3 regions of the Pandoraea norimbergensis genome follow, and region 3 is predicted to be linked to each of the others. Evidence: predicted binding sites of a transcription regulator. Region 3 holds the regulator's gene; each other region holds the start of a gene.
What was found. The regulator sigma-54, encoded in region 3, starts transcription at its own class of promoters, with help from an activator protein. The targets are predictions, from matches to a motif close to TGGCANGNAANCTGCTTT.

Region 1 (10,519 bases), 2.5 Mb from region 3:
TTGAGCGCCTTGGCTACACCGTCGACAACCGCGAAGCCCTTGAGCGCCAGTACCTGCGTTTTGCGGGCACCGATGCCGAACGCATTGCCGAAATCAATCGTCTTGCCGGGCGTGACCATCCGGTGCCCGACGTCATTCTGGCCGTGCGCGGCGGATACGGCGCCGTGCATCTGCTCGACCAGCTCGATTACGAGGGACTGCATCGACGCCTGTCCGGCACGCCGGCGGCCATCGTCGGCCATAGCGACTTCACTGCGTTGCAACTCGCCTTGCTGGCGCGTTCGCATCTGACGACTTTCTCCGGGCCGATGCTGACCGCCGACTTCGGGGCCGAGACCCTGAGCGACTTCACGCTTTCGCATTTCCAGTCGATTCTGAGCGCGCCCGAGCATGTGGCCGAGTGGACCGGTGACGGTGGCAGCAAGGACATCGATGTCGCGGGCACGTTGTGGGGCGGCAATCTCGCAATGGTGTGCAGCCTGATCGGCACCCCTTATCTGCCGCAGATCGACGGCGGCGTGCTGTTTGTCGAAGACGTGAACGAGCCGCCGTACCGGGTTGAGCGCATGTTGTATCAACTGCATCAGACCGGCATTCTCGGGCGGCAGCGTGCGCTCGTGCTGGGCGACTTCTCCGAATACCGGCTGAGCGAGTACGACAACGGCTACGACATGGACACCATGATTGCGAGCATGCGCAAAGTCATCGGTATTCCTATCGTCACGGGGTTGCCGTTTGGTCATTGCCCCGACAAACTGACCTTGCCCGTGGGCGGTCAGGCGAGGTTGCAGACGGCGGGAGAGCGCGTCACGCTCACGCTTACGGGATATCCCTATAAGGCAGTTTGACGCCGTAAATCACTGCTGCCGCATCGTTTCAACAAGCACGCCGGGCCGAATTTCGCGCCCGGCGTTGTTTTTTGGTTTTGTGCAGATCCGGGGCGCTTTGGGGAATTTGCAGGGGAAATCGCTGTCAGTTGGCGGGAGAACGAGTCGGGTCTTCAGAGCCGCCAGTGGGCCGGATGGGCTGGTCTGAGCGCCTACGCGCGGGGGAGGCGAGGGGCGACTATATGTCACGGCACAGCTTGAATATCTGTGTACGGCTATGTTTTGCCGGAGTGGATTTGGCTACACTGCTTCGATCGTTTCGCCGTCACAAGGATGCCAAGACATCATGGCCAGCAGCCCAGCCAGCAACACCGCAAGTTCCAAGGATTATCCCCGCGACCTGATCGGCTATGGCCGCCACGTGCCGTTTGCCGATTGGCCGGGCCGTGCGCGCGTCGCCGTCCAGTTCGTTCTGAACTACGAAGAAGGTGGTGAGAACTGCGTGCTGCACGGTGACCGTGCGTCCGAGCAGTTCCTCTCCGAGATCATTGGTGCGGCCGCGTACGAAGCCCGTCACATGAGCATGGAGTCCATTTACGAATACGGTTCGCGTGCGGGTGTGTGGCGAATTCTGCGTGAATTCGAGCGCCGTGGTTTGCCGCTGACCGTCTTCGGTGTGGCCATGGCCATGCAGCGTCACCCGGAAGTGACGGCCGCGTTTCAGGAGCTGGGGCACGAGATTGCGTGTCACGGCTGGCGCTGGATTCACTATCAGAGCATGGACGAGGCGACCGAGCGCGAGCACATGCGCATCGCCATCGACATCTTCAAGGAAATGACTGGCAGTGCGCCGCTGGGCTGGTACACCGGGCGCGACAGTCCCAACACGCGACGTCTCGTGGTCGAGCAGGGCGGCTTCGTCTACGACTCCGACAATTACGGCGACGACCTGCCGTTCTGGACGCAGGTGGAAACCAGCAGTGGCGAAGTGAAGCCGCATCTGGTGGTGCCGTACACCCTCGACACCAACGACATGCGCTTTGCCGCGCCGCAGGGTTTCAACACCGCCGACCACTTCTTCCATTACCTGCGCGATGCGTTCGACGTCTTGTACGCCGAGGGCGACGAAGCACCGAAGATGTTGTCCATCGGCATGCACTGCCGGTTGCTGGGTCGTCCGGGGCGCTTTGCGGCGTTGCAGCGATTCCTCGATCACATCGAGAAGCATGACCGGGTGTGGGTGTGCCGTCGGATCGACGTGGCACGCCACTGGCAGGCGCGCCACCCGTTCGTGGCCGCTTGAGTTCATCACCTAATCTAGAAACCGACAGGCGTCATCGGGCTGCGCGAGGGAGCGCGGCGGGGCGCCACCCTTGTTCTCCAGGAGAGCAGTAAATGAACGCCCCGTTGCCTATGACCCAACGTACCGTTGCCGCGTTGTCGGCGCTGCCGCGCGCAGAATTCATCGCCGCACTCGACGGCATTTTCGAACATTCCCCGTGGGTGGCCGAAGCTGCTTGGGAAGATCGTCCGTTCGCCACCGTCGCTGCTTTGCACGATGCGATGTGTCAGGCCGTCATCGACGCCGGTGAAGGCCCGCAACTCGACCTCATCCGTGCCCACCCGGAATTGGCGGGGAAGGCGGCAGTGCGTGGCGAATTGACGGCCGAATCGACGCGTGAGCAGGCCGGTGCCGGTCTCGACCAATGCAGCGCCGAAGAGTTTGCGCAGCTGACGCAGTTGAACGACGCGTACAAGGCCAAATTCGGTTTCCCGTACATCCTGGCGGTGCGTGGACATACGCGCAGCAGCATCATCGAGAACTTCGCGACGCGACTGGAAAACAGCCGTGCTGACGAAATCGAAGAGTGCCTGCGTCAGATCTTCCGCATTGCCGGTTTCCGCTTGCAGGATCTGGTGAGCGACTGAGCCACCCGCCAGCAGGTTTAAGCACTACACGCAATATCGTTTCAGACACTAAAGCGCATTAAGGAGTTGGCATGGCCCTCGCCCCGCAAGACCCGAACGCACCGGAATTTGTGCGCCGTTACGTCAATCTGGCTGATCCGCGTCTGGGTGCTCAGGCACTGGTCGCCAGCGACGAATTCTTCGCGGCCAAAGAGCGCATGCTCAACCCCGACCCTGCCGTGTTCATCCCCGGCAAGTACGACGACAACGGCAAGTGGATGGACGGTTGGGAGACGCGTCGCAAGCGCGTCAACGGTTACGACTGGTGCATCGTCAAGCTGGCGCGTCCGGGCGTGTTGTTCGGCGTCGATCTCGACACCAGCCACTTCACCGGCAACTTCCCGCCGGCCGCGTCATTGGAAGGCTGCTACAGCCCCGACGGCGCCCCGGCAGAGAACGCCGAGTGGTTCGAACTGCTCGCCTCGACCACGCTGCAAGGCAACTCGCATCACTATCACGACATCACCAGCCAGCGCCCGGCCACGCACGTGCGCGTGAACCTGTATCCGGACGGTGGTCTCGCGCGCCTGCGCCTGTATGGCTTGCCGCAGAGCGACTGGAACAATCGTTCGCGCGACGAGTTGATCGACCTGATTGCCATGGAAAACGGCGGCTACGTCGTCGCGGCCAACAACCAGCACTTCGGCTTGGCGTCGAACCTGTTGATGCCGGGCCGTGGCGTGAACATGGGTGATGGTTGGGAGACGCGCCGCCGTCGTGAGCCGGGTAACGACTGGGCGATCATTGCGCTGGCGCAGCCGGGCGAGATCGGCAAGATCGAAGTCGATACGGCGCACTTCAAGGGCAACTTCCCTGACCGCTGCTCCATTCAGGGCGCGTACGTCACGGGTGGTACCGAGCAGTCGTTGATTACGCAGTCCATGTTCTGGCCCGTGTTGTTGCCCGAGCAGAAGTTGGCGATGGACAAGCAGTTCTTCTTTGAAGAGCAGATTCAGAAGCTGGGTGCGATCACGCATATCCGGTTCAACATCATCCCGGACGGGGGCGTGTCGCGCCTGCGCCTGTGGGGCCGGTTGGGCGGAAAGCAGTAAGCAAAAGACAGAGTGCAACTGCCGCCCGCAGAGTCGGGCGGCGAGTGTGCGAGTGGATAAAACAAGAAGGAGAGCGTGATATGGCGGGTCCGGCATTGAAGATAGAGCGGTTGACGCGTGAGTCGTTTGCGGCGTTTGGCGACGTGATCGAGTTGGCGGGGGCGAAGCATTTCGCGATCAATGGCGGGACGACTGAGCGGTATCACGATTTGGCGACGGTGGATTTGGGGCCGGAGGGTGGCCGCACGTTGGTGAATGTGTTTCGAGGTCAGCCGCGCACGTTGCCGTACGAGGTGAAGATGTTGGAGCGTCACCCGTTGGGCAGTCAGGCGTTCATTCCATTGAAGACCTTGCCGTATTTGGTGGTGGTAGCACCGGCGGGCGAGTTGGACGTGAGCCAGATGCGGGCGTTCGTCTCGGATGGCTGGCAGGGCGTGAATTACGCACGTGGTGTGTGGCATCACCCGTTGTTGGCGCTGCATGAGGTGAGTGACTTCATCGTGGTGGACCGGGGTGGTGAGGGGCACAACTGTGATGAGCAGGATTTGCCGGGATCGTATTGGCTGACACAGGCTGAGTTGGACAAAGTGCGGGCCGAGCAGAAAGCTGCATAACAGACAGCCTTGCAAGGGATCAAACAAGAACGCCAGACGATGTCTGGCGTTTTTGTTTGGCGGGAAGAGGAAACAGGGAGCGGAGGGGGCGGTGTCGCCGGAGGGACCGGCAAGGTGGAGGGGGACAGAGTGGGGCCCCTTCCCGAGGCGAGTTGAACACTGTCTGAGCAGCGGGAAGGGGCCCCACTCTGGCCGGGCGGGAGGTTTACCGGGCGGGAGGTCAAAAAGCCGTAATCCTGTGCCAATGAAAGCGCCGACCTATACTCAAAATCACCGGCATGGTGCGTAGTGGAGGAAACCGCACCGAAATCGTGCCGGAAGTGATCAAAAAAGCTCGGGCATGGATATTGCTCGATCTCGACACAGCAATCTGCGGAGAAGCGTATGGTCGAGAGCTATAACGAGATGGCGAGCATTACTGGCACGACTCGCTCGCACTACCGTCGATTTGACGATTGGCTCAAGTGTCAGTCTGACGACGTCTTGCACCATAAGCGGACCGAGGCTGATCTCGCGTTCCGACGGGTGGGGATCACCTTTGCCGTCTATGGCAACGAGGCGGGTACCGAGCGGCTCATTCCCTTCGACCTCATCCCGAGAATCATTCCAGCGCATGAGTGGCAGACCTTGCAGACCGGATTGCGTCAGCGGGTCGACGCGCTGAACCGGTTCATTCACGACGTTTATCACGATCAGGACATCTTGCGCGCGGGCGTTATCCCGGCTGAGCAGGTGTTGATGAATGCGCAGTATCGGCCCGAGATGCAGGGTGTCGACGTGCCCGGCAACGTCTATGCGCACATCGCGGGCGTCGATGTCGTCAGAGCGGGAACCGGCGACGACGGTGTGTTCTACGTGCTTGAGGACAACCTGCGCGTACCATCCGGCGTGTCCTACATGCTCGAAAACCGAAAGATGATGATGCGTCTGTTCCCGGAGTTGTTCGCCCGGAACCGCATCGCACCGGTCGAGCATTACCCCGACATGTTGCTCGACAACTTGCGCGCCGTCGCCCCGATGGGCGTTGACGACCCGACCGTCGTCGTCATGACCCCGGGTATTTACAACTCCGCGTACTTCGAGCATGCGTTTCTGGCCCAGCAGATGGGCATCGAGTTGGTCGAAGGGCAGGACTTGTTCGTCGAAGACAATCTTGTCTACATGCGCACCACCAACGGTCCCAAGCGCGTCGACGTCATTTACCGTCGCATCGACGATGATTTTCTCGACCCGCTGGCGTTCCGTGCCGACTCCACGCTGGGCGTGCCGGGTTTGCTGAGCGTCTATCGTGCAGGCCGCGTCACGCTCGCCAACGCCATTGGCACCGGCGTCGCCGACGACAAGTCCATCTACCCGTTCGTGCCCGACATGATCGAGTTCTATCTCGGTGAGAAGCCGATTTTGAACAACGTGCCGACCTACCAGTGCCGGCGCGCCGACGATCTTGCGTACACCCTCGATAACCTTGGCGAGCTTGTCGTCAAGGAAGTGCACGGCGCCGGCGGCTACGGCATGCTCGTCGGGCCCGCGTCCACCAAGGCGGAGATCGAAGCCTTCCGGCAACGGTTGCTTGCCAAGCCCGACGGCTACATCGCGCAGCCCACGCTGGCGCTGTCCGCTTGCCCGACCTTCGTCGAAGCCGGTATCGCTCCGAGACACATCGATCTGCGGCCGTTCGTGCTGTCGTCCGGCAAGAACATCACCATGGTGCCGGGCGGCCTCACGCGCGTGGCGTTGACCGAGGGCTCGCTCGTCGTCAACTCATCGCAGGGCGGGGGCACCAAAGACACCTGGGTCCTTGAGAAGTAAGCGAATCGACTGCCAGAACTACGTCATCAAACTCGGGAAGAGATCATGCTCAGCCGTACCGCCGACCACCTGTTCTGGATGGCCCGCTACATGGAGCGGGCCGAAAACACCGCGCGTCTGCTCGACGTCAACTTGCAGAACCTGTTGCTCCCGCAAGACGTCATCGACGACGAAGACGACAACGCTCCCATCTCGCTCGCCGGTCTCAACGACGAAGCCGGCTGGCGCGCCACGTTGCGAATTTCCGAGCTCGAACCCGCGTTCAATCGCAAACACAGCCGCGCCACGCGTGCCAACGTGCTCGACTTCGTCGTACGCGATCGCGACAACCCGTCGAGCATCGCGTGCTGCCTCGCAGCCGCCCGCGAAAACGCCCGGGCCGTGCGCGGCACACTCACCACCGAACTGTGGGAAACCGTCAACAGTACGTGGCTCGAATTCCCCCGCATGATCGACCTGCTCGAACATGACCCCGCGCACCTCTTCGAATGGGTCAAAGTGCGCTCGCACCTATCGCGCGGCGTCAGCTTCGGCACGCTGTTTCAGGACGATGCGTTTTACTTCACCCGGCTCGGCCTCTTTCTGGAGCGCGCCGACAACACCGCCCGTATCCTCGACGTGCGCTTTCACGAGGCCGTGCGCACCGACCGAGCGGGCCCCGATGCTTCGCATCCGACCGACTTCTACTACTGGTCGGCCGTGCTGCGCAGCGTGTCCGGTTTCGAAATTTACCGGAAGGTCTATCGCGACGTGATTACCCCCGAGCGCGTCGTCGAATTGCTCATGCTCAACGCCCATATGCCGCGCTCGTTGCTCGCCTCACTTACGGGCGTGTGCGAAAACCTCGCCACCTTGTCCAACGCGCAGTCCGGCGACGTCGAACGGTATGCGGGCAAACTCCACGCCGAACTCAAATACACCGACATCCAGCAGATCCAGCAGCAAGGCTTGCACCCGGTCCTGACCGAGTTTCTCGAGCGCGTGTCCGTGCTCGGCAACAAGATCAGCCAGACGTTCCTGATCCCGCTCGCGGCCTGATGCCATGCGCCTGACTATTCGTCACGAGACAACCTACCGCTACGACACACCGGTGCGTTACACCATCCAGCAACTGCGGCTCACGCCGCCGTCGTCGGAAGTGCAGCGCGTCGTGCACTGGCGGCTCAACGCGCCCGGCAAGCTCACCGCCGCGCGCGACGCCTACGGCAACGACATGCACACCCTCGTGCTGCACCAGCCGCATAGCGAAATCCACCTGCTCGCCGAAGGCGAAATCGAAACCACCCCACTGGTCGACGGCCGGCTGGGCGAGACGGCCCACACCGTACCGGTGTTATCCTTCGCCAGCCCGACGCCGCTGACCGCCCGTAGCGAGGCCATCGACGCCATGGCCGCAGACACCGGGCTCACCACGCCCGATGCGCTGCTGGCACTGGCGGGAATCATCTGCAACAACGTCGAATACGAGTCGGGCATCACCGCCGTGACCAGTACCGCCGCGCAAGCGTTGGCGCTGGGGCGGGGCGTGTGTCAGGATCATGCACATCTGATGCTCGCCATCTGCCGGGCGCGCGGCGTGCCTGCGCGTTACGTCAGCGGCTACATCGATCCGGGCGACGTGCCCCATGCGGCAAGCCATGCATGGGTCGACGTGTGGGTCGACGGGGCCGGATGGGTTAGCATCGACGTCACGCACGCGTGCTTCGCCAGCGGCAACTATTGCCGGCTGGCCGTGGGGCGCGACTACGAGTCCGCCGCACCGGTGCGCGGCATGCGCAGCGGCGGGGCGACCGAAGCGCTGCATGTGTCGGTGAAAGTCGATGCGGCACCGCTCGACCAGTAGTTAATTTCAGTCACTGGCAGTACCCTCACAAGATTCACTCGCAGGGGCACCGAATTGGACGGTGCCCCTGCTTTGCAAGACAGGAACGACATGACGTATTGCGTGGCCATGAAGCTCGATGCCGGGCTGGTCTTTCTCTCCGATACCCGCACCAACGCGGGTGTCGATCACGTGAGCACCTTCCGCAAAATGCTGGTGTTCGAGCGCCCGGGCGAGCGCGTGCTCGTGCTGCTCTCGGCGGGCAACCTCGCCGTCACACAGGCCGTGCGCCAGCACCTCGTCGAAGCGCGCGACGCCAATACCCTCTGGAATGCCAAAACCATGACCGACGTAGCGCGCGTCGTGGGGCAGGCCATTCGCGACGTGTACGAACGCGATGCCAAAGCGCTCGAAGCCTTCGGCGTCGATTTCAATTGCAGCTTCCTGCTGGGCGGCCAGATCGCCGGGGCGCCGAGCCGCCTGTTTCAACTGTATTCGGCGGGCAACTTCATCGAAGCGTCGTCCGTGAACCCGTATTTCCAGATCGGCGAATCGAAGTACGGCAAGCCGATCATCGACCGGCTCGTCACACCCGCCACGTCGCTCGACGACGGTGCCAAGTGCGCGCTGATCTCGATGGATTCCACGCTGCGCTCCAACGTGTCGGTGGGGCTGCCGCTCGATCTGCTCGTGTATGAAGAGAATTCGCTGCGCGTGACGCGCTTCGCGTCGCTCAACGACGAGAATGTGTACTACAAGATGATTCACGACACGTGGGGCGAGCGCCTGCGTCAGGTGTTCGACGAACTGCCCGAACCGCAGTGGGCTGCCACCGTGCCGGATACCCCGACCGGGCTGCCGCCGCTGGCCGTGCCGCCTGATGGTGTGCCGGGTGCGACCGAACCGGGCACCGTGCAGTCGCTTGCGCAGACCTTCAAGCTCAAGATGCCGTCCTGAACGCAGACCATCAGATAACCAGCGCGGCATAAAAAAACGGCGTGACTCAAGTCACGCCGTTCTTATTTGTCTTGCCGACGGGTACTACCGATTCGGCATCAAGCCTGCATCTGCGGGGCGAGCATTGCACCGCCATTGACCGTGCGCCAGTACAGCCACGCGCTCACGCCCAACGTCAGAATTTCGGTGATCAGCAGCGTGTACCAGATGGCCGCACCGCCGAACCAGACGTTCAGGAGCCACAGCAAGCCCAGCAGCAACACCCAGCTACGCAGCGTAGCAATCGCCGCCGACGGGCCGGGGGCCTCGATCGCCGTCAGAAAGCCCGCGACGATCAGGTTGCCGGCTGCCGGCAGAAACGCCAGCGCGTACCACAGCACCGCGTGCTCCAGAATCGACCACGCATTGCCGCCTTCCGGCAGGAACAGGAACGTGAGCGGGCGCGAGAGCGTCGCCATGGCGATCGCCACCAGCACCGAAAAGCCCATCACCGCGATTACGCCGAGCTTGAACGACCCCTCCAGGGCCGCCATATCGCGCGCGCCGCGATAGTAGCTGATCATCGGCTGCATGCTCTGCACCAGCGCCACCATCGTGACCGTCGCGCCCAGCGTCATGTATTCGAGAATCGCATACGCGGCCAGACCGGACTCACCGAAGTTGGCCAGAATCACGCGGTTGAACGCAAACACCGTGATCGCCGGGGCGATGGCGCCGAGAAACTCCGACGCGCCGTTGTACATCACGCGGCCCACATACGACTCGCCTGCACCGAACGCACGACGCGCCGGTACGACTTGCTTCGCGAACACGAAGTGGTACGCCAGCATCACGCTGCTCGACACCATCATCGACAGACCTGTCGCCAGCGACGCGCCGTACATGCCCATGCCCTTGACGGCGATAAACCAGTAGTCGAGCGCCACGTTGGCCAGTGCGCCGAGAAACATCGCATACAGGCCGAAACGGGCGGCCGGTGCGCCTTCCACACGCAGGAAGAGTTCCATCGCGTACAGGCCGTTCGCGAACAGCACGAACCAGCCCCAGCCGGACAGATAGGCCACCACGTCGGCGGCGATGGCACCTTCTGCACCAAGAGCCGCGGCGATCTCATGACGGAACAGCAAGACGGCAGCGCTCATCACGATGCCGAAGGCGAGCATCGCCCAGAGCACCTGCGAGAACGCACGGCGGGCGTCGGCCTCGCGGCCTTCGCCCAGCAAACGGGCGATGAGCGTGGCACCGCCCACGCCGACCATGACGCTGAAGGCGTAGGGCACATACAGCAGCGGCACCACGAGGTTTAGCGCTGCGAGTGCCTGTTGGCCGACGTAACGGCCGATGAAGATCCCGTCGATCAGTGTGTAGATCGTGTAGACCCATCCGGACAAGATGGTCGGAATCGCGAGTGCAGTGAACTGCTTGAAAAGTTGTTTGAACGCCGGCGTCCTCACGCCCTGCGTGGCTTGA
Region 2 (10,519 bases), 2.9 Mb from region 3:
AGAATCTCGGGCTCTTCGGTGATGCGCTCGTCGTCGGTCGCTTCGCGCAGGCTTTCTTCCACGGCCCGCAGAATCAGTTCGACCGCACGATCCACGTCAAAGGGCTTGGCGAGGTATTCGAACGCCCCGCCCTGAAACGCGGCAACGGCGCTGTCGAGATCCGAGAACGCCGTCATGATGATGACCGGCAGGCCGGGGTGGCGTTGTTTCGCCATTTGCAAAAGCTCGAGCCCGGAACCGCCCGCCATGCGGATGTCCGAGACCAGCACTTGCGGCGAGTCGTGTTCGAGGGCAGCGCTGGCTTCGCGCGGGCCGGTAAAGCTGCGCACCGGCAAGTTGGCGCGTGTCAGCGCCTTCTCAAGCACCCATCGAATCGATTGGTCGTCGTCTACTATCCAGATCGGCTTCATTGTTCACCGTGTAACGTCTATGCCCGGCCGCAGGTGTACGGCCGACGGCGTGAGGGCCGCATCAGCCCAGGGGCAGCAGGATTCGGAAATCCGTCCGTCCGGGCCGGCTTTCGCATTCGATCAGACCGTCGTGACGCTGTACGAACGACTGCGCCAGTGTGAGTCCCAGACCGCTTCCCCCTTCGCGCCCGGAGACGAGCGGATAGAAGATGCGGTCACGAATGTCAGCGGGAATACCAGGCCCGTTGTCGATGACATGCAATTCCAATGCCAGCTTGTGCAAACGTTTGGCAATCGTGATCTTTCTTGCCACGCGCGTGCGTAAAACGATGCGTGCGTCGCCACGTGCAATCTGCTCGCGCAACGCCTCGGCCCCGTTGCGCACAATGTTCAGAAGCGCCTGAATCAGTTGCTCCTTGTCGCCGCGAAAGTCCGGCAGGCTCACGTCGTAATCGCGCTCGATCGACAGCCCCTGCGGAAATTCGGCCAGCACCACCGAGCGCACGCGCTCGCACACTTCGTGAATGTTCACGTCGGTGGCGATATACGGATGGCGATGCGGCTCAAGCAGCCGGTCGACCAGCGTTTGCAGCCGGTCGGACTCCTTGATGATGACCTGCGTGTACTCACGCAATTCGCGCTGATCCAACTCGAACTCCAGCAACTGCGCCGCACCACGAATGCCGCCGAGCGGATTCTTGATCTCGTGCGCCAGGTTGCGGATGAGCTGCTTGTTCATCAACGCCTGATCGATGATGCGTTCTTCGCGCTCGTTCTTGAGCTTCTGCTCGTTCTCGATCAGCTCGACGATCACGAAATCGGGCGCTGCCTCGGGGGCGGCCACGATCGCGTGCGTATGCAAAGGCTCCTGCGCGGTGCGTTCAAGCACCAAATCGAGGCGCGTGGTCTGAAAGTGATTGGCGATCAGCTCGACCATCGTCGACGCCAGCACGTCGCCGTTGGTGAACACATCGTTCCACGTCATCTGCGACAGCGAGCGGCGCGAGAGCGCCAGCAACGCTTCGGCCGCCGGGTTCGCAAACACCACGCGCAGCGTGTGCTTTTCGAGCACCAACAGCACGGTCGGCAACGCTTCGAGCCCCGGCAGAATACCGGTCGCCGCGAGCTTCACGGCCGACGGATCATCACTCTGCGCGAGCAACGGCTCCGCGCTTGCATCGGCAGACACCATTGCCGTTTGCGTCTCGCCCTTCGGCCGGGCACCGGCACGCACACTTTTCATCAAGGATCGAGGCGATAAATTCATGGTGGATAACCTGGTGACTGGCAGTGCCGGTCACGACACGCAGGGATAAAAAAGGGGGACGGCCGCGGCCATCCCCCTCTGGCTTGCAAGCATGACGGTCGGCCGCTGGCGTTCCGTCATGCCGGCGCATTCCCTGCGCAGCGCTTCGATTACAGCGAGTAGTACATCTCGAACTCGAGCGGATGCGTGGTCATCGCGATACGACGGGCTTCGTCGCTCTTGAGTGCGATGTACGAATCCAGCATGCCGTCCGTGAACACGCCGCCACGGGTCAGGAACTCGCGGTCTTCGTTCAGGTACTCCAGCGCCTGTTCGAGGCTCGAGCACACGGTCGGGATCTTTGCATCCTCTTCCGGCGGCAGGTCGTACAGGTTCTTGTCGGCAGCTTCGCCCGGGTGGATCTTGTTCTGCACGCCATCCAGACCGGCCATCAACATGGCCGAGAAGGCCAGGTACGGGTTGGCCATCGGGTCCGGGAAGCGCGCTTCGATGCGGCGGCCCTTCGGGTTGGCAACGTACGGAATGCGGATCGATGCCGAACGGTTACGGGCCGAGTAGGCCAGCTTCACCGGGGCTTCGAAGTGCGGGACCAGACGCTTGTACGAGTTCGTCGACGGGTTCGTGATCGCGTTCAGGGCACGGGCGTGCTTGATGATGCCGCCGATGTAGTACAGCGCGAATTCCGACAGACCGCCGTAGCCGTTACCGGCGAACAGGTTCTGACCATCCTTCCAGATCGACTGGTGGATGTGCATGCCCGAACCGTTGTCGCCAACGATCGGCTTCGGCATGAACGTGGCCGTCTTGCCGTAGCTGTGGGCAACGTTCTGCACCACATACTTCAGGATCTGCGTCCAGTCGGCACGTTGCACCAGCGTCGAGAAACGGGTACCGATTTCGTTCTGGCCTTGACCGGCGACTTCGTGGTGGTGCACTTCAACCGGCACGCCCAGTTGTTCGAGCAACAGGCACATTTCCGAGCGCATGTCCTGGAACGTGTCGACCGGTGCGACCGGGAAGTAGCCGCCCTTCGTGCCCGGACGGTGGCCGGTGTTGCCGCCTTCGAAGTCCTTCGACGACGACCACGGTGCTTCTTCCGAGCCGATGCGCACGAACGTGCCCGACATGTCGGTGCCCCACTGGACCGAGTCGAAAATGAAGAATTCCGGCTCCGGACCGAAGAAGGCGGTGTCGCCCAGGCCCGTGCTCTTCAGGTACGCTTCGGCGCGCTTGGCGATCGAGCGCGGGTCGCGGTCGTAGCCCTTGCCGTCAGCCGGCTCAACCACGTCGCAAGTCAGCACCAGCGTGCTTTCTTCATAGAACGGGTCGATGTAGGCCGTGTTGGCGTCCGGCACCAGCAGCATGTCCGAGGCTTCGATGCCCTTCCAGCCGGCGATCGACGAACCGTCAAAAGCGTGACCGCTTTCGAACTTGTCGGCGTCGAAGTGCGACACCGGCACCGAGACGTGTTGTTCTTTGCCGCGCGTGTCGGTAAAGCGGAAGTCGACGAACTTGACATCTTCTTCCTTCACCAGGTTCAACACATCTGCCACTGATTTGCTCATGCTATCTCCCGAAAGATTCAATACTGGCGCTGCCGGCGCTAGTCACCAGCGTCGCCGCACCCTCTTAACGAACTCCGTGTTCGGATTCACCAGTGATTAGCACGAAGCGTGCCAGCCACCGATACTGCTATCGCCGCATGGCGGTTTCCGTCCGGGTTTCGCCCTATCTCCCTCTGATTTCTAAGGAAATAATGAATTGAGCGATTGCCGGCGGAAGAATTCCCGTTCCCGGGCGGCGATTCTCCTTCGTGGTGCCGTTTTGGTGCAGATCGCACCAAAATAACCCCATGTTGGTGCATTGGCGAATTATGCACCTTTTAGGTGCCGGTCGCCGATTTGCACCGACCCGAAATTGTGCATCCGAATGCACCGTCTGTACACGTGGGCATCCTCCGATACGCGCGCGATCGGCTATGTATGTGACGTAAAGTGCACGCTAGAATGAGAGTCAACCTTCGACCAACGAGATCACAGCAATATGACAAGCGCGAAAGCCATTCTCGAACAAGCCGCCCAACGCCGCGCCGCCGGCCAACTTGCCTATTCGGGCGCCGTGACCCCGGAAGAAGCGCTGGCGCTGCTGCAAGCCGATCCGGCGGTGCGTCTGATCGACGTGCGCACGCGCGCGGAACTCGACTGGGTGGGCCGCCCGCAGGTGCCCGACGGCCAATACGTCAACGTGGAATGGGTGCGCTACCCCGGCGGCGTGCCGAACGAGCAGTTTCTTGAGCAACTGGCGTCGCAGGCCGCCAGCAAAGACACGCCGCTGCTGTTCCTATGCCGCAGCGCCGCGCGCTCGAAGGCTGCCGCAAAAGTGGCCTATGAAGCCGGTTATGCGCAATCGTTCGACATTCTCGAAGGCTTCGAAGGGGATAAGGACAGCGCAGGCCATCGCAAGCACGTGAGCGGCTGGTGCTTCCGCAGGCTGCCGTGGCTGGGCGCGTGAGATCGCTGCGACAAGCCATCGAAGCATCGAAGCATTGATTCCCCAATTCGGAGCGTTCCCGCTCGAGTGAAGCCATCGGGTTACGTCGCTACGTAACCCGAACAACCGATCGAACAACGCAAGCAAGCCCAACAACGACGCATCGCCGCAAGGAGACATCCCCCATGGACTGGACCCATTTGCTGACTTTCGCCCTCGCGCTGTTCGTGGGTGCGGGAACGCCCGGCCCCGGCATCGCCGCCATCGTGGCGCGCGTGCTCGGACGCGGCATGCAAGGCGCCGTAGCGTTCTCGGCAGGTGTCGCGATCGGCGACGTCGTGTGGCTCACGCTGGCGGTGCTTGGCGTGGCGGCGTTGGCCCATACGTTCTCGGGTGTGTTTCTGGCGATCAAGTACGCGGGTGCAGCCTACCTGCTCTATCTGGCGTGGAAGATGTGGCACGCTCCGGCCGTGGCCCCGGCAGAGCCGATGACGAACGCCCCACGCGAGAAGTCGTGGCGGCTGTTTCTCGGTGGCTTGTCGGTCACGCTGGGCAACCCGAAAGTCGTCGTGTTCTATTTCGCGCTGCTGCCCAACTTGCTCGACCTGCAACGCATCACCGCGCTCGGCTATTTCGAAGTCGTGGGCGTGACGCTTTCGGTGCTCACGATCGTGTTCGGCAGCTACATTCTGCTGGCCGCACGTGCGCGCCGCCTGCTCAGTTCGGCCCGCGCCGTGCGCCGGCTCAACCGGGCCACCGGCACGGTGATGGCTGGTGCAGCGGTCGCCATCGCGACGCGATAACCAGAACGTCTCCCGCATTGTTGCGTCAAGCGGAGGGGTTCATTTGCTCAATTGCGGTTTCTCCCCCATCGCCCGGCCTCTACACTCGTGGCGTGGGTGATGCAGTTAGCGCAGGGCAATGCGCACTTCCCCTTCGTCACTCACATGCGTCGGCCGCCTGCGACAGTCCGCAGGCGTACGACCTTCGGCCCTCGTTGCGTTGTCGCCCCCCTCAGCTGTATCGCGACAACGCGACACGACGCACGCAAGTCGGACGGCATCTCCGGCTTGCGCTGCGTCACCTCTTTACGTCACATCGATATCACCCCGGTATCGGTGTCGTAGGGTCCGTCGACAGGCGCGCGCCCGCGTCTTTCCGGGGCATCGTCAAGCACATCCGGCCAGTCCTCTTCCCCTCTGGCCGGGGCAGGCGCCGACGACGCCTTCGGGCGCATCTCCTGTCGCCGTGCGTCCTGCGCTATTGCGTGGCTCGCATGGGACTTTCTGCCCGCCCCTCGCCCAGGGAGCGGGCTTTTTTCGTAGCGGCACGTGCACTGCGTGCTACCATGCTGCCGTTTCAATTTGCATAGACAGGATCATCCGGTGAGTCAAATCGAATTCGATATCGAGTGGACCGAACGCGCAGCGAAAAAGGCCGAGCGGATCATCAAGAAGGACACGCCCATCGCGCTGCCGCCGATCGAATGCATGCCGGCCGAAGGCGACGTGCTGTTTCTCGGTCAGGGCGACAAGAAGCAGCCGTTCGTCGTGGTGGAGCGCCAGTATCACCACGAAGGCGAAGATGCATGGACGATCGTCCTGATTCTCGACCTGCCGGACTAATGCGCAATTGCGCTGCACGGTGCCGATGAGCACTCCGTAGCGCAGGTCCAAACGCATCGCACGCGGCGCGGCCACTGGGGAAATCCCGGTTGCCGCGCCGCTTTGCTTGGGGCGAGCCATTTTCTATACTCGAATCGCGTCTTTAGTCGCGTGATATCGACCGGGAGATGGACCATGGTCATGCCCCACCTTTCCAATGCGCAACTCGTCGTCATGTTTGCGATTGCGGTGTTCGGAGCGATTGTCGTCGGCGCGATGCCGTGCAAGGGAGCCGTGCGAATGTGTTGGCGTTCGCTGCTGGTCGTGGTGGGGGCAGTGCTTGCCGTGCTGGCATTCGAACTCGTCCCGCTGCTCGCGTGAGAGCTTTTTTGCGGAATTTCATCATTAAGGGTTGACCCCATGCGGAAGAGCCGATAATATCTCGGTCTCGTTGGGGCGTTAGCTCAGTTGGTAGAGCAGCGGACTCTTAATCCGTAGGTCGAGTGTTCGAGTCACTCACGCCCCACCAAACGAATTTTTGAAGAAAGGCTGCTTTGCCGTGCAGCCTTTTTTATTCCCGGTTGCATCGGGGCGTTAGCTCAGTTGGTAGAGCAGCGGACTCTTAATCCGTAGGTCGAGTGTTCGAGTCACTCACGCCCCACCAAGCAATACCGAAAACGGCGCCGAGAAAGGCTGTCACTTGCAGTCTTTTTTGTTCCCGGTAACACCGGGGCGTTAGCTCAGTTGGTAGAGCAGCGGACTCTTAATCCGTAGGTCGAGTGTTCGAGTCACTCACGCCCCACCAGATACCCTTCAAGGGCCGCACACTGTGCGGCCCTTGTCGTTTCTGCGGTGTCGTTTCTGCGGTGTCGTTTCTGCGGTGTCGTTTCTGCGGTGTCGTTTCTGCGGTGCCGTTTCTGCGGTGCCACTTCTCCCGCGCACGCCCTGCATTACATTCCCGCGCCGGCATCTACTCCCCTCGCGTCCCAAGTCTCCCGTCGCAGTGTCTGTCGTCCTATTCCTACAGCCGATTCAGTTTCAGCCGATAGTGCACGCGCGATGCGACAACTAAGCTGTACACATACCGCCGCGCGCTAAATGGCTACGCGTGTAATACGTGAAACGCGGCTGACACTCGCTACAGGAGACACATCATGAAGACGGCGAAGTCGATTCTGGTTCTGGCCACCGCGCTCATCATGGGCGCGTCCATCGTCGGTTGCACACTCGGCGGCGCCGCAGCCGGCGGCGTCATCGGCCACGAAGCTACTGGCGGCAGCACCGCAGGCACCATCGGCGGCGCCGTAGTCGGCGGCGTGATCGGTCACGAGTTGGGTAAGTAACCCGTTAGATTCCGCTTGGCGCGCCTGGAATCAGCGGAGCCACAAAATCCCGCGCTGCGCTCAGGTTTGAAACAGCAAGCTCCCTGAAAGCACGCGGGATCGGCAACCGGGAAGTGTCATGCGTGACACTTCCCCAAAAAACTTCTGCGGCCCGAATCGCCCGCCCCCAAACGTGGGGTCTTGCGCCGATCGTGCCGATTTTCGGCGTGATCGGCGCAAGATCAGGGTCCACTCCGCCGCCCAAAGAGGCGTAGCGCATGGGCAAGATGTCATAGGCGGGTGCCACACGCTCAAACCGGCCGCGCCCATCCAGTAGTACCGAAATATTCTCGAAATGCCGGTCACCGTTCCCAATGAGTTCGCTGAATGCGGCCATGACGTGAATCTTCAACACCTCGCCTTCCGATAGGTACTTCGCCTGTTCGCATCGCGCGGCGAACTCGGACCACGTATCGCGCTTGCCAAAGTACTCATCGTCGATGGCCCCTGCCGACAACATGCCGATTCGACCATAACGCCCCACGCGATCAAAGCGCTGCACCTCAAGAAAAATGTAGGTATCCGAAACCAAAACGTTCGTGTGCGCCGCCGGCACATCCGCTACGCTTAGCGCGTCCAGCGCAAGATGCTCCAGACAGAGCAGGTCAGCCATGCGGCTGCCCCGCTTCGCGAATTTCACGATCACGTGTCCTGAGTCTTCCGTCAGACAAAGAAACTTCGGTTGCTCACCGCCGGCGCTTGACCCAAAGGACGCATCCTTGAGTTGATTCGCCATTGCATCGTATTCACTCACCTTCTCCGCCGACGCTACCGGCGATAGTTGTCGAAACGCCATCTCCTTTTGCAGCGACGTATCCCCGTAGATCAAATTGCCGGGCAGGTTCAGCCCCCGCGTGAAGAGATACGCGATGCGCTGCTCGTCGCTCCAGTCCCGGAGACTCTCAGGAAATTGCATCTCCAGAGCAGCGTTTCGGGCGACTTGGCGCCCCAGGAAACCCGAGGGCGCTGCAAAGGCCATGTGTGGCGGCAGGCCCGCGTAAAGCGTATTCCTCAGGCCGGAAAGCTCGACGGTACCTCCGCCCTCAAGAAATTCCATTTGCGAAGCCGGTTCAATCGCGCCGTCCATCGACACGCGATACACCGTTTGACGCGGATTCAACCCACCGGGCAACTGCCGCAACAGCCCGTATTTGGGCACTCGATCTCCCGAAATACGAAAGCTCGTGAATAGTTCAGGAGCATCTCGAATCGTTCGGGAAAGCGTTGGCTGGCCGATGGACAGTGCGGTAGTAATTTCCTGCGCAGTCCTTGTTTCATGGCGTAGAAAGCGGCGAAGGGCTTCGATTCGGAGTGATGATTCGGACATGAAACACCTCGATTCAGCGCAGAATTGAATAGTTCATGAATAGTTCATGAATAATTCAAGACTAGCACGAACCTGCCCCTGGTCAAGGTTTCATTGGCCAAGGGGAAGGTTCTATCCCACCGATCACGCGCAGCCGTTGGCCGACGTTAACGGCCCGCCCTGCCATGCGGGTTCCCCGCCCACGATGTATAGCGGCCCGTTGGACGCGTACGCATACATCACCATCGCATCGCCCGCCAGTGCCTCCACCGCTGCGCGGGCTGCATCGACGCTATCGAAGCGCTTGGCCTGCGACGTGCATACTGCGTAGTGCCGGCCGCCGCCGGGCAAGTGCCCGTCCTGCCGCCCGACAAAGGCCGCCTGCCGGCCTAGCCACACGAAGTGCCCCTCGCATTTCGCCAGCGCCGGCGGCCGCTTAACCGTCGAATCCTCCGTCTGCGACGGCTCGCCCGCCCGGTGCAAACGCAATTGCCGCCGGATCGCTGCGTCCGACCAACGACCCATCCCGATATCTCGTGCTTTGCTCTTTGCCATCAGTAACTCCCCGGTGTTGGCCTGCGGCACTGCGCTCGCGGGCACTCCGATAATGGTGAACAATAAAGCGGTGAATGGGGTTGGGGAGTGTCCGATATACGATGCCGCGCCCCGGGGTCACGCTTCACGCGCTCCGAAACTCACGGGTCGTTAACCAAAGGATGCATTGCATCGGTCGCCACGCTCGACACCTTGATTGACGCCGCAGCGCTCGCAGCAAGCCCGGCGCGGGCGTTATTCCCTGACAGCTACAACGCGGCCATCGCGCAACAGCACTGCAACGCGCACTACGAGGCCACGCGCCGTTGTCTACACTGAGACATGGCAACCGTCACGTTTGCACCCGCAATTCAACGTCACGTCCCCGTCGATGAACAGCAAGTCGACGGTGCCAACGTGCAATCCGCGCTCGCCACGTGCATGACGCGGGCGCCCGGCTTGCGCGGTTATCTCTTCAACGATCAGGGCCGTTTGCGCGCGCATGTCGCGGTCTTTGTCGACGGTCATCTGATCAAGGACCGCAGTCACCTGAGCGATGCCCTCAACGCGCAGAGCCGCGTGTACGTTGCGCAAGCCCTGTCTGGCGGATGAGCGCACGAATTTATCAACTGAAAAAAGGTAGATGCGGCGACATGCGCGAGTCGGCTTGCGCGGCCAACCCAACGGGTGAGCTAACCGCAGACTGCCGAGGAGGAGGATCGTGGAAAGCGACACCAGACCCGCGCTGCGGGTCGCCACCCGCAAGGGTTTGTTCACCTGGCATCGTGAGGCGTCGGGCTGGCAGTTGGTCTCCAGCACCCCTGAGTTTCCGGGCGAACCCGTGAGCGCAGTACTGCACGATGCGCGTGACGGCACCGACTATGCAGCCCTCAATCTCGGGCACTTCGGCGTGAAGCTCTGGCGCAAAGCGGCCGGCGCTCGCGAATGGACCGAACTGTCCCCGCCCGCCTTCGCGCAAGCCGACGGGACAGGCGCAGGGACCGACGCAACCAGCGCCAACGACAAGGCGAGTGCGACGACGTCAGCGCCCCCGACACCCTCCGACCCGCAAGCCCCCAGCGTTGAACTCCTCTGGACACTGGAAGCCTCAGGTCCCGATGCGCCCGGCGTGCTGTGGGCCGGCACGATCCCGGGCGGACTGTTCCGCTCGCCCGATCGCGGTGAGCACTGGCATCTGATGCAAAGCCTGTGGGACCGGCCGGAGCGGGCCGAATGGATGGGCGGCGGCTACGATCACCCCGGGCTGCACTCCATCTGCATCGATCCTCACGACAGCCGCCACGTTATCGTGGCGATCTCGACGGGCGGCGTCTGGCGCACTCGCGACGACGGTCAAACCTGGTCGCTTGCCGCCACCGGCATGGAGGCGGATTACATGCCGCCGGAGCGTCGTCTCGATCCGAATGCGCAAGACGTGCATCGTATGGTGCAATGCCGCACCGCCCCTAACGCGTTATGGGCCCAGCACCACAACGGCATTTTCCGCAGCCTCGATTTCGGCACGC
Region 3 (10,519 bases):
TGGCGGAATCGCTGCTGCCCGAGCGCGATTTACCGGCGTACACGCAGGGCATGATGGATCTGGGGGCAACGTTGTGCGGGCGCGGCAAGCCGCGTTGCGAGGAGTGTCCGTTCGACAGCGACTGCGCCGCACACGCGACGGGGCGCGAGCGCACGCTGCCGACGTCGAAGCCTAAAAAGGCCCAGCCGGAGCGCTACGTGGATGTGCTGGTGATTCGCGCCGGCGAGCGGGTGCTGTTCGAACGGCGCCCCGACAGCGGCATCTGGGGCGGGCTATGGAGTCTGCCGGAACTCACACCGCCGCTCGATGCTCGCGAGGATGACGACGCCGCACTGCGAGACCGCATTGGCGCGCGCGCGTCGACGTTGGGCGCCGCGCATGGCGTGGTGCGATCGATGGTGCCGCTGCTCGGGCTCACGCATGTATTCACGCACTTCAAACTGCATCTCCGCCCGTGGCTGGTGACGATGGCCCATTCGGCCGAGTCGAGCGTGGCAACGGGGTCGCAGCAGGCGTGGATGAATGCGGGGGAGGTGGCCGGGGCCGGTTTGCCGTCGCCGATCCGCAAGATTGCCGAAGCCCTCGCGCCCGACGACGGGCAATTGTCACTGCCGGCCTGATTCAAGCCGATTGGGTGCGGCTCAGGCGCCTTCGCCGTCCGCAAGTTCGCGGTGGCGTACCAGAACGCTCGACTCGGCGCGAAAGCGCTCGCCGAGCGTTTCGGCGATGAACACCGAGCGGTGCTGTCCGCCGGTGCAGCCGATGGCCACGGTCAGGTAGCTGCGGTTGTCGCGCATGAAGCTCGGCAACCACTTTTGCAGATACGCGCCGATGTCATTGATCATCTCGTCGACTTCCGGAATCGCCGAGAGGAAGTCGATGACGGGCTGGTCGCGGCCAGTGAGCGGGCGCAGTTGCGTGTCGTAGTACGGATTGGGCAGCGAGCGCACATCGAAGACGAGATCGGCATCGAGCGGCACGCCGTGCTTGAATCCGAACGATTCGAACATCAACGTCAGGCCTGCGTGATCGTGCTGCACGAATTCACGAATCCAGCGCCGCAACGCACTTGCGCGCAGATTGCTCGTGTCGATCTGATGCCCCAGCTCGGTCACGCTGTTGAGCATCTCACGCTCTTTCTCGATGGCCTCCACGAGCGACCCGCTGGCATTCACCGGATCGGTCGATGCGGCAGAGAGCGGATGGCGGCGGCGCGTTTCTGAAAAGCGTTGTACCAGCGTTTGCGTGGTGGCATTCAGGAACAACACGCGCACATCGTGGCCGAAACGGCGCAAGCCGCCGACAATCGGTGGCAGATCGGCGAGCGAGCCGCCGCTGCGCGCATCGATAGCGACGGCCAGACGTGTGTAGTTCTGTGTTTCGAGGTATTCGGCGAGCTCAGGCAGAAAGCGCGACGGCAGATTGTCGACGCAGTAGTAGCCAGCATCCTCGAGGACGTTCAGGGCGAGCGATTTGCCCGAACCCGAAACGCCGGTAATCAATACGATCTTCATGGCATTTCCCGGATACAACCATGATGGTAAGCGATTGTGTCGTTCGGGTGTCGGGCTTGAAATTGCGTGAATGGTTCCGCGCGTTTTTCAGGCGTTCGCGCATTTCGGGCGAGATCGGTGCACCAATGAAAACGGCGCCCGTGGGGGCGCCGTTCGCGAACACTGTTGGCGGGCCGGATATCAGGCCGCCGGTTGATTCGACAGGCACTGCTTCATGAACGCCTTGCGGTCGTCGCCCTTCTTGCCGGTGGCGGCCGTGTTGCAGGACTTCATCTTGTCTTGCTGGGTTTGCTTGGCGGCAGGTGCCGGGGTGCCGGCGGCCGACAGACATTGCTTCATAAACGCCTTGCGATCGTCGCCCGTCTTGCCGGTCGCTTGTTGATTGCAGGCGGTCATCTTGTTGTTCTGCGAGTTCGCCTTGGGTGCCGCCGGTGCTGCGGCCGTTTGGGCGAAAACGGGCGATGCGAGCAGCGGGGACAGCAGGAGCAGTGCAGCGAGTGCTTTCTTCATGGTCGTCTCTCCATAGGGTCGGACACGCAAGGGGAAGGACTGCGTGGCGATTACAACATGAAAGAAAACGCGCCGCAATCGCGCGGCGTTGACAGAAAAACGCAGAAATTGCGGTAAACCCGGGGGATTGGGTTGGCCTTTGCGGTGCCGGGGCCTAGAGCAGCTTGCCCTGCATGCCGTCCGGGTCCTGCATGGCCTGGCGCTGACGCTCCATGAAGTCCTTGAGCGTATCGATGCCGCGCAGTTGCAGTATCGTGTTGCGCACGGCGGCTTCGACCAGCACGGCGAGGTTTCGCCCGGCCGCCACTTGCAAGATCACTTTGTTGATGGGCAGACCCAGCACATCGACCGTTTGCGCTTCGAGCGGCAGGCGCTGGAATTCGCCATCGGGGCGGCGCACCAGTTGCACGATCAGCTTGAGCTTCATTTTGCGGCGAACGGCCGTCTCACCGAAGATCGTCTTGATGTCGAGCAGGCCGAGGCCACGGACTTCCAGCAGGTTCTGCAACAGCGGCGGACAGCGGCCTTCGACGAAATCGGGCCCAAGACGCACGAAATCGACGGCATCGTCGGCGACCAGCCCGTGTCCACGGCTAATCAGTTCCAGACCAAGCTCACTCTTGCCGAGGCCCGAATCGCCCGTCAGCAGCACGCCCATACCCAGAATGTCGATAAAAACGCCGTGCATCGTGCAACGTGGTGCGAACACGCGTGAAATGTACAGGCGCAGGCTATCGATGACCGAAGCGGTCGAGAGCGGGGTCGTGAACAGCGGGGTCGATGAACGCGTGCAGCGCAGCACGAGATCGGGCGGCGCTTCGAGGCCGTCGGCCACCACCAGGAACGGCGGCTCCAGCGCAATCACCTCGCCCATATGACGCTTGCGGTTTTCTTCCGTCAGACGCTGGTAGTAGCGCAGTTCGGCTTCGCCGAGCACCTGAATACGGTTCGGGTGGATGAGGTTCAAGTGACCGACGAGGTCGGCGCTCGATGTGGCCGTGGCCACGCTCTCCGGCGTGAAGCCGCGCTCCCACCCCTCATGGCCGGTCAGCCACGACAGCCGCAGCGTGGCGGCGTTGTCGTCGAAAATGCTTTGCGCGTTGATGCCGGTCAGTTCCACCGCGTCGCCTCGTTCGGTTGGGGGTGTGGGGGTCTACGCTACGGGGCTTGTCTGGCGTGTGGGCTCAGGGCTGCCAATTCGCGAGTGCCGTATGAATGTCTTCGGCGCTCGGTGCATTCGACAACGTCTCGCGCATCGATCGATCCGAAAGCAATTGTGCGATTTCGGACAGGATTTCGAGATGTTGCTGGGTGGCTTGTTCGGGCACCAGAAGGAAAAACAGCAGGGACACCGGCTGGCCGTCAGGCGCTTCGAAGGGGATCGGCGCTTCCAGGCGCACGAATGCTGCCATCGGATGCTTCAGGCCCTTGATACGGCCATGCGGAATCGCCACGCCTTCACCGAGCCCGGTCGAGCCAAGTCGCTCGCGCGCGAAGAGATTGTCGGTGATGACAGCGCGGGTGAGCCCGGCATTGCTCTCGAATAGGAGCCCGGCTTGCTCGAAGACGCGCTTCTTGCTGGTGACGGAGAGTCCAAGCAGGATGTTGGACGCAGGTAAGAGTTTGACTAAACGGTTCATCTTGTAATGCGGGCGAACGCGTAGTCGCCCTCCAACCCCCGATTGACCTCGCATTATAGACCACCTGCCGCCGACCCCTGCGCCATTCCCCAGAAATGCGCCGGACCATATAAAAGGGGCCGTTCAACGGCCCCGCGGTGGGTGATGCCAGACTATGACAGACGCAATTGCAGGCGCGAGGTTCCGCGCGGGCTTTCGCCGGTGTCAGTCGACGCGACTACCACGCCAGAAAGCACTCATTGCAGCGGTTCCTGCTCGGGCGGCTGCTGATGCTTGATGGCCTCGCGACCGTGGTCCTGAACCTTGTCCTTGAACTGGATTACCTTGCGGTCGAGCATATCGATCAGCTTGTCGATGGCGGCGTACATATCTTCGTCACACTTCTCGACGAAAATCTCCTTACCCTTGAGAAACACCGTAATGCTGGCTACTTGGCGTCCGGTTTTCTCCTTGGTCTTGTCGACAGAGAGGATCACCTCGGCGCCCATCACTTGATCGAAATGGCGCAACACGCGATCAAGCTTGTTAATCACAAATTCGCGCAGCGAAGGCGTGAGTTCGAGATGGTGTCCACTGATCTTCAGATTCATAGCTGCTCTCCTTGCTGAAATGCCGAAGTGCAGGCCACGTCACAAATGACGGGCTAGCGGGAGTGCGAGCCATTCATGTGACGCAATGTCGCACTGCGGCGTTATGCCCCAGCAGGCCAACACGGCTCACCAGGACTGTCCTACAAAGATTTGCGCAAGTTGACTGCGGGAATTCGCATGGCTTCGCGGTATTTCGCGACAGTGCGTCGCGCCACCACAAAACCTTGCTCTGCCAGCAGTTCCGCGATACGGCTGTCGGAAAGGGGGCTCTGCGGGTCTTCGGCTCCTATCAGTTGCTTGATGAGGGCACGGATGGCCGTGGATGACGCGGCCCCTCCGGCTTCCGTCGCGACGTGAGAACCAAAGAAGTACTTGAGCTCGAAAGTTCCAAATGGAGTGAGCATGTACTTACTGGTTGTCACCCGCGAAATCGTGGATTCGTGTAAACCCAGCGTATCAGCAATCTCGCGCAAAACCAAGGGGCGCATGCCGATTTCGCCGTGGGAGAAGAAGTTCTTTTGACGCTCGACAATCGCCTGCGCGACCCGCAGGATCGTGTCGAAACGCTGCTGAATGTTCTTGATCAGCCAGCGCGCTTCCTGCAATTGCTGTTGGAGGTTCCCGGTGCCCGGATCGTTGCGATTATTTCGCAGAATTCGCGCATACATCTCATTGATGCGCAGACGCGGCATCACCTCGGGATTGAGCTCCGCCGTCCAGCCGCTGCCCTGCCGGCGCACGAGGACGTCGGGAATGACGTAGTCGGCCTGCGGCGTGCCGTAGGCGGCCCCCGGAAACGGGTCGAGCGAGCGAATGAGCTGATGCGCGGCGCGCAGGCTGTCTTCGCCGACACCGAGTACACGGCGCAGTCGCGTGTAGTCACGTGCGGCAAGCAGTTCCAGGTGATCGGAGACGATGCGCAGCGAAATCGTGCGCACCGGGCTCGCAGGCAGCCGCTGCAATTGCAGCCGCAGGCATTCGGACGGGGTGCGCGCGCCGACGCCGGCCGGGTCGAAGCTTTGCAGCAGCGCCAGCGCGGCATTGATCTCTTCGGCTTCCAGCGACAACTCTTCGGCCACTTCCGCCTGAATTTCATCGAGCGTGGTGCCCAAATAACCGTCTTCGTCGAGCGACTCGATCAGAAACTCCACCAGCGCGCGATCGCGCGGCGCGGCCTTGGTCACGCGCAACTGGGCCAGCAGGTGTTCACGCAGATTCGGATGATCGACGTGCAGTTGCGGGCGCGAGTTGTTGTCGTCGTCGTCGGTGGCATTGCCCGTGCGGGCGAAGTCGTTCAGGCTCCAGTCGCTGCCGCTGTCCTGGCCGTTATCGTCGAAGCGCGCTTCGCCATCGAGCTCGCGTGCCTCGTCGTGACCGTTACCCTCTGACGGCGCGTCGTTCGTGCTGCTGACCGATGTCGTGCGTTCATTGCGAAGCGAGCCGTCGGTGCCGACGCGCACGGACCCGGCGAGCCAGTCGTCTTCGCGCTCGAGCATCGGGTTCTGGGTGAGGGCATGCTCGACTTCCTGCTGAAGTTCGAGCGTCGACAGTTGCAGCAACCGGATCGATTGTTGCAACTGGGGGGTGAGGGTCAGGTGCTGCGAGGTGCGGAGTTGGAGGGTCGGTTTCATAACGTTTCTCGCCTTCATTGTAGAGGCTTTGTCACGTCAGCGAAACCGGCCTGCCTCGCTATCGGAGGCAGGGTTTACATGCGAAAAATTAGCTTTACATCCGGAAATTTTCGCCCAGATAAACGCGCCGGACGCTTTCGTCGGCAACGATCTGGTCAGGCGTGCCGGCGGCGAGCACCGAGCCTTCGCTGATGATGTACGCGTGGTCGCAGATACCGAGCGTTTCGCGCACGTTGTGGTCGGTAATCAGGACACCGATACCTCGGTCTTTCAGGAAGCGCACGATGCGTTGAATTTCCAGCACGGCGATCGGATCCACCCCGGCGAACGGCTCGTCGAGCAGGATGAAGCGCGGCTGGGTGGCCAGCGCGCGGGCAATTTCCACACGGCGACGCTCGCCGCCCGAGAGCGACATGGCCGGGTTTTCGCGCAGGTGCGCCACTTGCAGCTCGTCGAGCAACGACTCGATGCGGCGCTCGATTTCATCGCGCTTGAGCGGTTTGCCCTGCGCATCGACCTGCAATTCGAGCACGGCGCGAATATTGTCTTCGACCGTGAGCTTGCGGAACACCGACGCTTCCTGCGGCAGATACGAGACACCCATGCGCGCGCGCTCGTGAATCGGCAGTTCGCTGATCAGGTTGCCATCCAACTGAATCTCACCGTCGTCGGCAGGCACCAGCCCCACGATCATGTAGAACGACGTGGTCTTGCCGGCGCCGTTGGGCCCGAGCAGCCCCACGACTTCGCCGCTTTTCACGTCGAGCGAGACGTCCTTGACGACGGTACGGGCACCGTATTGCTTCTTGAGCGAGCGCACGACGAGCGCGCTGGGCTTGCCGACCATGCCGGCGCCCTGGTTGATGCTGGAAGCGTTGCTTTGGTCGGGATTACTCACGCGGATTCTCTAGGCGTTTGGAAGGCGCCAGCGCCGGCAGGTCGCCCTTGGGCGCTGCGGCGGCAGGCTTGCTCGCGCCGCCGGGCTGCGCTTGGTTTGCGCCCGTGGCATTGCGAGGCGCGAGCGTCGCACGCACGCGGCCGTTCGGATTGTTCGAATTGACCTGATCGGCGCCGCTATTGGCGGTGTACACCTCGTTGTACGTATCGTACGTGATCACGCTGCCGTGAATCTCGTCGAGCACCTTCGTGCCACCGGCCAGACGCTTGAGCGTGGCCTGCGTGGTCAGCGTGGCGACTTCGGTCTTGCCGTTGTAGTAGATCGTCTGGCCCCAGCCGTCGATGTACTCGTCCAGGCCGTCGCGCTTCTGGCGCATGTAAGCGAGCGGGCCGCCCGGCTTGTAGTAAGCGGTGGCGTACTGATAGCCCTCCGGATCCTGAGTCACTTCGACACGATCGGCCTTGAGGAGAATGGTCCCCTTGGTCATCGTCACGTTGCCGGTGAAGATGTTGACCTGCTTGAGGTCGTCATAGCTCATGTGATCCGCTTCGATGTTGAGCGGCTTGTCGCGGTCGGCGTGCTCGGCATGGGCGAGCGGCGACGCCAGCGCGCCGAGCACCGCGAACGCGGCGGCCAGCGCGCGCAGCGAGCGAGTCAATGAGCTACCCAACGAGCGGCGGATGCCGTCAAGCGGTTGATATGAAGCGGGTCGCAGGTAAGGGCGATCGGTCATGGGGTCTTGGGGCCCTGTGTTGTCTTGGGTGGCGCGCTCGGGGCAGCGGCTGCCGGAGCGCCAGTTCTTGCGGCGGGCTGGGCCGGCGGCTTGTTGCCGAGCTCGGCCGGCTGGATTGTGCCATGCACATTGCCGAGCAATTGTACGGCCCGCGAGATGTTATTGAAAATCATGCCGTCGCCGTACATCACGGACTGGCCGCGATACAACACCACCGGCAGCTCCGTGCGCACGATGTCTTCATTCACGAGCACCTGAAAGTGCTCGGACAGCGCACGCATTTCAGGGTCGCGCGGCCCGGGCTGGCGGACCACCAGAGCGTCGTCGTACAGGTCCACGATCGACATGTCGGCGTTGAGCGTACCGCGCTTGCTGGTGGCCGTCACTTCCGGCGAATCGGGCGTGAAGGCACGCACGGCGGGGAGCTGCATGGCGGTTGTGGCGTCGTCCTCGTAGTGCGTCATGTGCACGGCGTTGACGCGGTACTGCGTGAGGCCGGTCGGCGACAGCATGGAGATCACCATGTTGTCGGCGTAGTAATCGGGGATGTGTTTCTTGACGTACGGCGAGCGATCGGCATCGGACGGCAGCGTGCGCTGCACGAGCCAATAGGTACCCGCGGCGAGACCGGCGAGCACCGTGATGGCGATCAGTGAAGCGGGCGAGACGCGTTGTGCGGCCATGAGTTCTTCGGCTCCGGGCGCGTCAGGCGAGGGCTGCGGCGAGCAGGGCGTCGTAGCGCCCCTGCGCGTGCAGAATGAAGTCGCACAGCTCGCGCGCCGCGCCGTTGCCGCCGCGCGCACTGGCAATCCAGTGGCAACGCGATTGCACTTCCACGTGCGCATTGGCAGGACACGCGGCAAAGCCCACGCGGGTGAGCACCGGCAGATCGGGCCAATCGTCACCGATATGGCCGCACGCCTGCGCGCTCACCGACAGTTTGTTGCACAAGTCTTCGAATGCCACGCGCTTGTCGTGCACGCCCTGATACACATGGGCGACGCCAAGGTCGGCGGCACGTTTCGCGATGATGTCGGACTTGCGGCCGGTAATGATCGCGGTGACGATACCCGCCTCGGCCAGCAGCTTCAGACCGTGACCGTCGAGCGAGTCGAACGTCTTGAAGGTTTCACCCGCCGGTCCGTAGCGCAGGCCGCCGTCGGTGAGCACACCGTCGACGTCGAACACCATCACGCGCAGCTTGGCCGCGCGCGCCGTGGCGTCTTCGAGATCGAAACGGGGCACTGACGTGGCGGCAGTCGAGGCAGTCGAGGCGGTGGGGGCGGTCGTACGAGGTTGATTCATGGGGCGCAGACTCACACGACCTTGGCGGCGAACAGGTCGTGGACGTTCAGCGCGCCAACCAGGCGATCGTTCTCGGTCACGAGCAATTGCATGATGCCGAAACGCTCCATCAGTTCGGCGGCTTCGGCGGCGAGTTGATCGGGGCCGATGGTGCGCGGGCCAGCGGTCATCACGTCGGCCAGTGTCAGCGCGCTGAAGTCGAGCGTGCGTTTGAACAAGCGGCGCAGGTCGCCGTCAGTGAAGATGCCGACCACATGGTCGTTGGCGTCGACAATGGCGGTCATGCCGAGGCCCTTGGCGGTCATCTCGAGCAGCGCGTCCGACAGGCTGGCGTCGGTGCGCACGCGGGGAATCCGTTCGCCGCTGCGCATCACATCGCGCACGAAGGTCAGCAGGCGGCGGCCAAGTGCGCCGCCGGGATGCGAACGGGCGAAGTCTTCCGCACCGAAGCCACGCGCGTCGAGCAGCGCGACGGCGAGCGCGTCGCCGAGGGCGAGTGCCGCGGTCGTACTAGCCGTGGGGGCGAGGTTGAGCGGGCAGGCTTCCTTTTCGACGTGCGCATCGAGATGCACGTCCGACAGGCGGCCAAGGCTCGAATTCGGGTTGCCGGTCATGGCGATCAGCTTGGCGCCGAGGCGCTTGACCATCGGCAGCACGCTGACCAGTTCACCCGTCTCGCCTGAATTGGAGAGGGCGACCACGACGTCGTCTGCGGTGATCATGCCCAGGTCGCCGTGACTGGCTTCCGCCGGATGAACAAAGAACGCCGGCGTGCCGGTGCTGGCGAAAGTGGCCGCCAACTTGCGGCCGATATGGCCTGACTTGCCCATGCCGGTCACGACCACCCGGCCGCGGCAGGCGAGCAGCAGCGAGACCGCTTCAAAGAAGCTGTCGTCGAGGTGTGCGGCGACGCGTTCGATGGCGTCCGCTTCGGTGCGCAACACCTCCCGGGCGACCTCGAGTGCCCGGCCTGGATTGATTTTCGCTATCATGCGCGGAGTATATCAAAATGGTCGCGGCGCCGAAGGACAGCCGCGCCAGGCTTAGGCGTACGACGCCCGGGGGCATGCCCCATCTTGCCGCCGACGTGATCCGATTCCGTCATCGGGACTCAATCTGGCATGACACTTGCGTGACAGGTGTCGCGCCCAATCAGGAAACCCACCTCCGCTGATGGCTTCGCCGCTCGAACTCACTCTCGTTCTGTTGTTCGCCGCCTGCGTCGGGGTGGTGCTGTTCCGCATGCTGCACCTCCCGCCGATGCTCGGCTACCTGAGCGTGGGCATCGTCATCGGCCCGCACGCGCTCGGGCTGGCGTCCGATTCGCAGCGTGTGCAGTACCTTGCCGAATTCGGCGTGGTCTTCCTGATGTTCTCCATCGGCATCGAATTCTCACTACCCAAGTTAAAAAGCATGCGAAGGGTCGTGCTGGGGCTGGGGGTGTCTCAGGTATTGGGAACGTTGCTCGTCTCGGTGGGCATCGGCGCACTCGTCAACCTGTTCTGGTCGTTCTCGTGGCAGGCGTCGGTGGCGCTGGGCGGCGCGCTGGCCATGTCGTCGACGGCCATCGTCACCAAGATGCTGGCCGAACGGCTCGAGCTCGAGACCGAGCACGGGCGCAACATCATGGGCGTGCTGCTGTTTCAGGATCTGGCCGTGGTCCCGCTGCTCATCGTGATTTCGGCGCTGGGCGGCAAT

Region 1: a site for sigma-54 is predicted at 4,798-4,815, ahead of AT302_RS13910 (circularly permuted type 2 ATP-grasp protein). Genes of this name have one in related genera too.
Region 2: a site for sigma-54 is predicted at 3,339-3,356, ahead of glnA (type I glutamate--ammonia ligase). Genes of this name have one in related genera too.

Annotation. Positions count from the first base shown of each region.
Region 1 covers NZ_CP013480.3:3,201,488-3,212,006, reverse strand. Annotated here, with positions in the region: gene ldcA (muramoyltetrapeptide carboxypeptidase) at 1-848, shown strand, start outside; gene puuE (allantoinase PuuE) at 1,174-2,130, shown strand; gene uraD (2-oxo-4-hydroxy-4-carboxy-5-ureidoimidazoline decarboxylase) at 2,223-2,756, shown strand; gene alc (allantoicase) at 2,828-3,847, shown strand; gene AT302_RS13915 (ureidoglycolate lyase) at 3,928-4,461, shown strand; gene AT302_RS13910 (circularly permuted type 2 ATP-grasp protein) at 4,846-6,270, shown strand; gene AT302_RS13905 (alpha-E domain-containing protein) at 6,316-7,308, shown strand; gene AT302_RS13900 (transglutaminase family protein) at 7,313-8,113, shown strand; gene AT302_RS13895 (proteasome-type protease) at 8,204-9,049, shown strand; gene AT302_RS13890 (MATE family efflux transporter) at 9,148-10,519, opposite strand, start outside.
Region 2 covers NZ_CP013480.3:3,536,733-3,547,251, forward strand. Annotated here, with positions in the region: gene ntrC (nitrogen regulation protein NR(I)) at 1-410, opposite strand, end outside; gene glnL (nitrogen regulation protein NR(II)) at 472-1,602, opposite strand; gene glnA (type I glutamate--ammonia ligase) at 1,827-3,242, opposite strand; gene AT302_RS15460 (rhodanese-like domain-containing protein) at 3,721-4,188, shown strand; gene AT302_RS15465 (LysE family translocator) at 4,353-4,970, shown strand; gene AT302_RS15470 (hypothetical protein) at 5,553-5,792, shown strand; gene AT302_RS15475 (hypothetical protein) at 5,967-6,152, shown strand; tRNA gene AT302_RS15480 (tRNA-Lys) at 6,225-6,300, shown strand; tRNA gene AT302_RS15485 (tRNA-Lys) at 6,360-6,435, shown strand; tRNA gene AT302_RS15490 (tRNA-Lys) at 6,501-6,576, shown strand; gene AT302_RS15495 (glycine zipper 2TM domain-containing protein) at 6,926-7,114, shown strand; gene AT302_RS15500 (HipA domain-containing protein) at 7,119-8,480, opposite strand; gene AT302_RS15505 (hypothetical protein) at 8,604-9,014, opposite strand; gene AT302_RS15510 (MoaD/ThiS family protein) at 9,336-9,605, shown strand; gene AT302_RS15515 (WD40/YVTN/BNR-like repeat-containing protein) at 9,715-10,519, shown strand, end outside.
Region 3 covers NZ_CP013480.3:651,501-662,019, forward strand. Annotated here, with positions in the region: gene mutY (A/G-specific adenine glycosylase) at 1-620, shown strand, start outside; gene rapZ (RNase adapter RapZ) at 642-1,514, opposite strand; gene AT302_RS02965 (PsiF family protein) at 1,695-2,024, opposite strand; gene hprK (HPr(Ser) kinase/phosphatase) at 2,179-3,144, opposite strand; gene ptsN (PTS IIA-like nitrogen regulatory protein PtsN) at 3,209-3,664, opposite strand; gene hpf (ribosome hibernation-promoting factor, HPF/YfiA family) at 3,901-4,254, opposite strand; gene AT302_RS02985 (RNA polymerase factor sigma-54) at 4,395-5,885, opposite strand; gene lptB (LPS export ABC transporter ATP-binding protein) at 5,980-6,732, opposite strand; gene lptA (lipopolysaccharide transport periplasmic protein LptA) at 6,776-7,516, opposite strand; gene lptC (LPS export ABC transporter periplasmic protein LptC) at 7,513-8,199, opposite strand; gene AT302_RS03005 (KdsC family phosphatase) at 8,222-8,707, opposite strand; gene AT302_RS03010 (KpsF/GutQ family sugar-phosphate isomerase) at 8,833-9,813, opposite strand; gene AT302_RS03015 (monovalent cation:proton antiporter family protein) at 9,995-10,519, shown strand, end outside.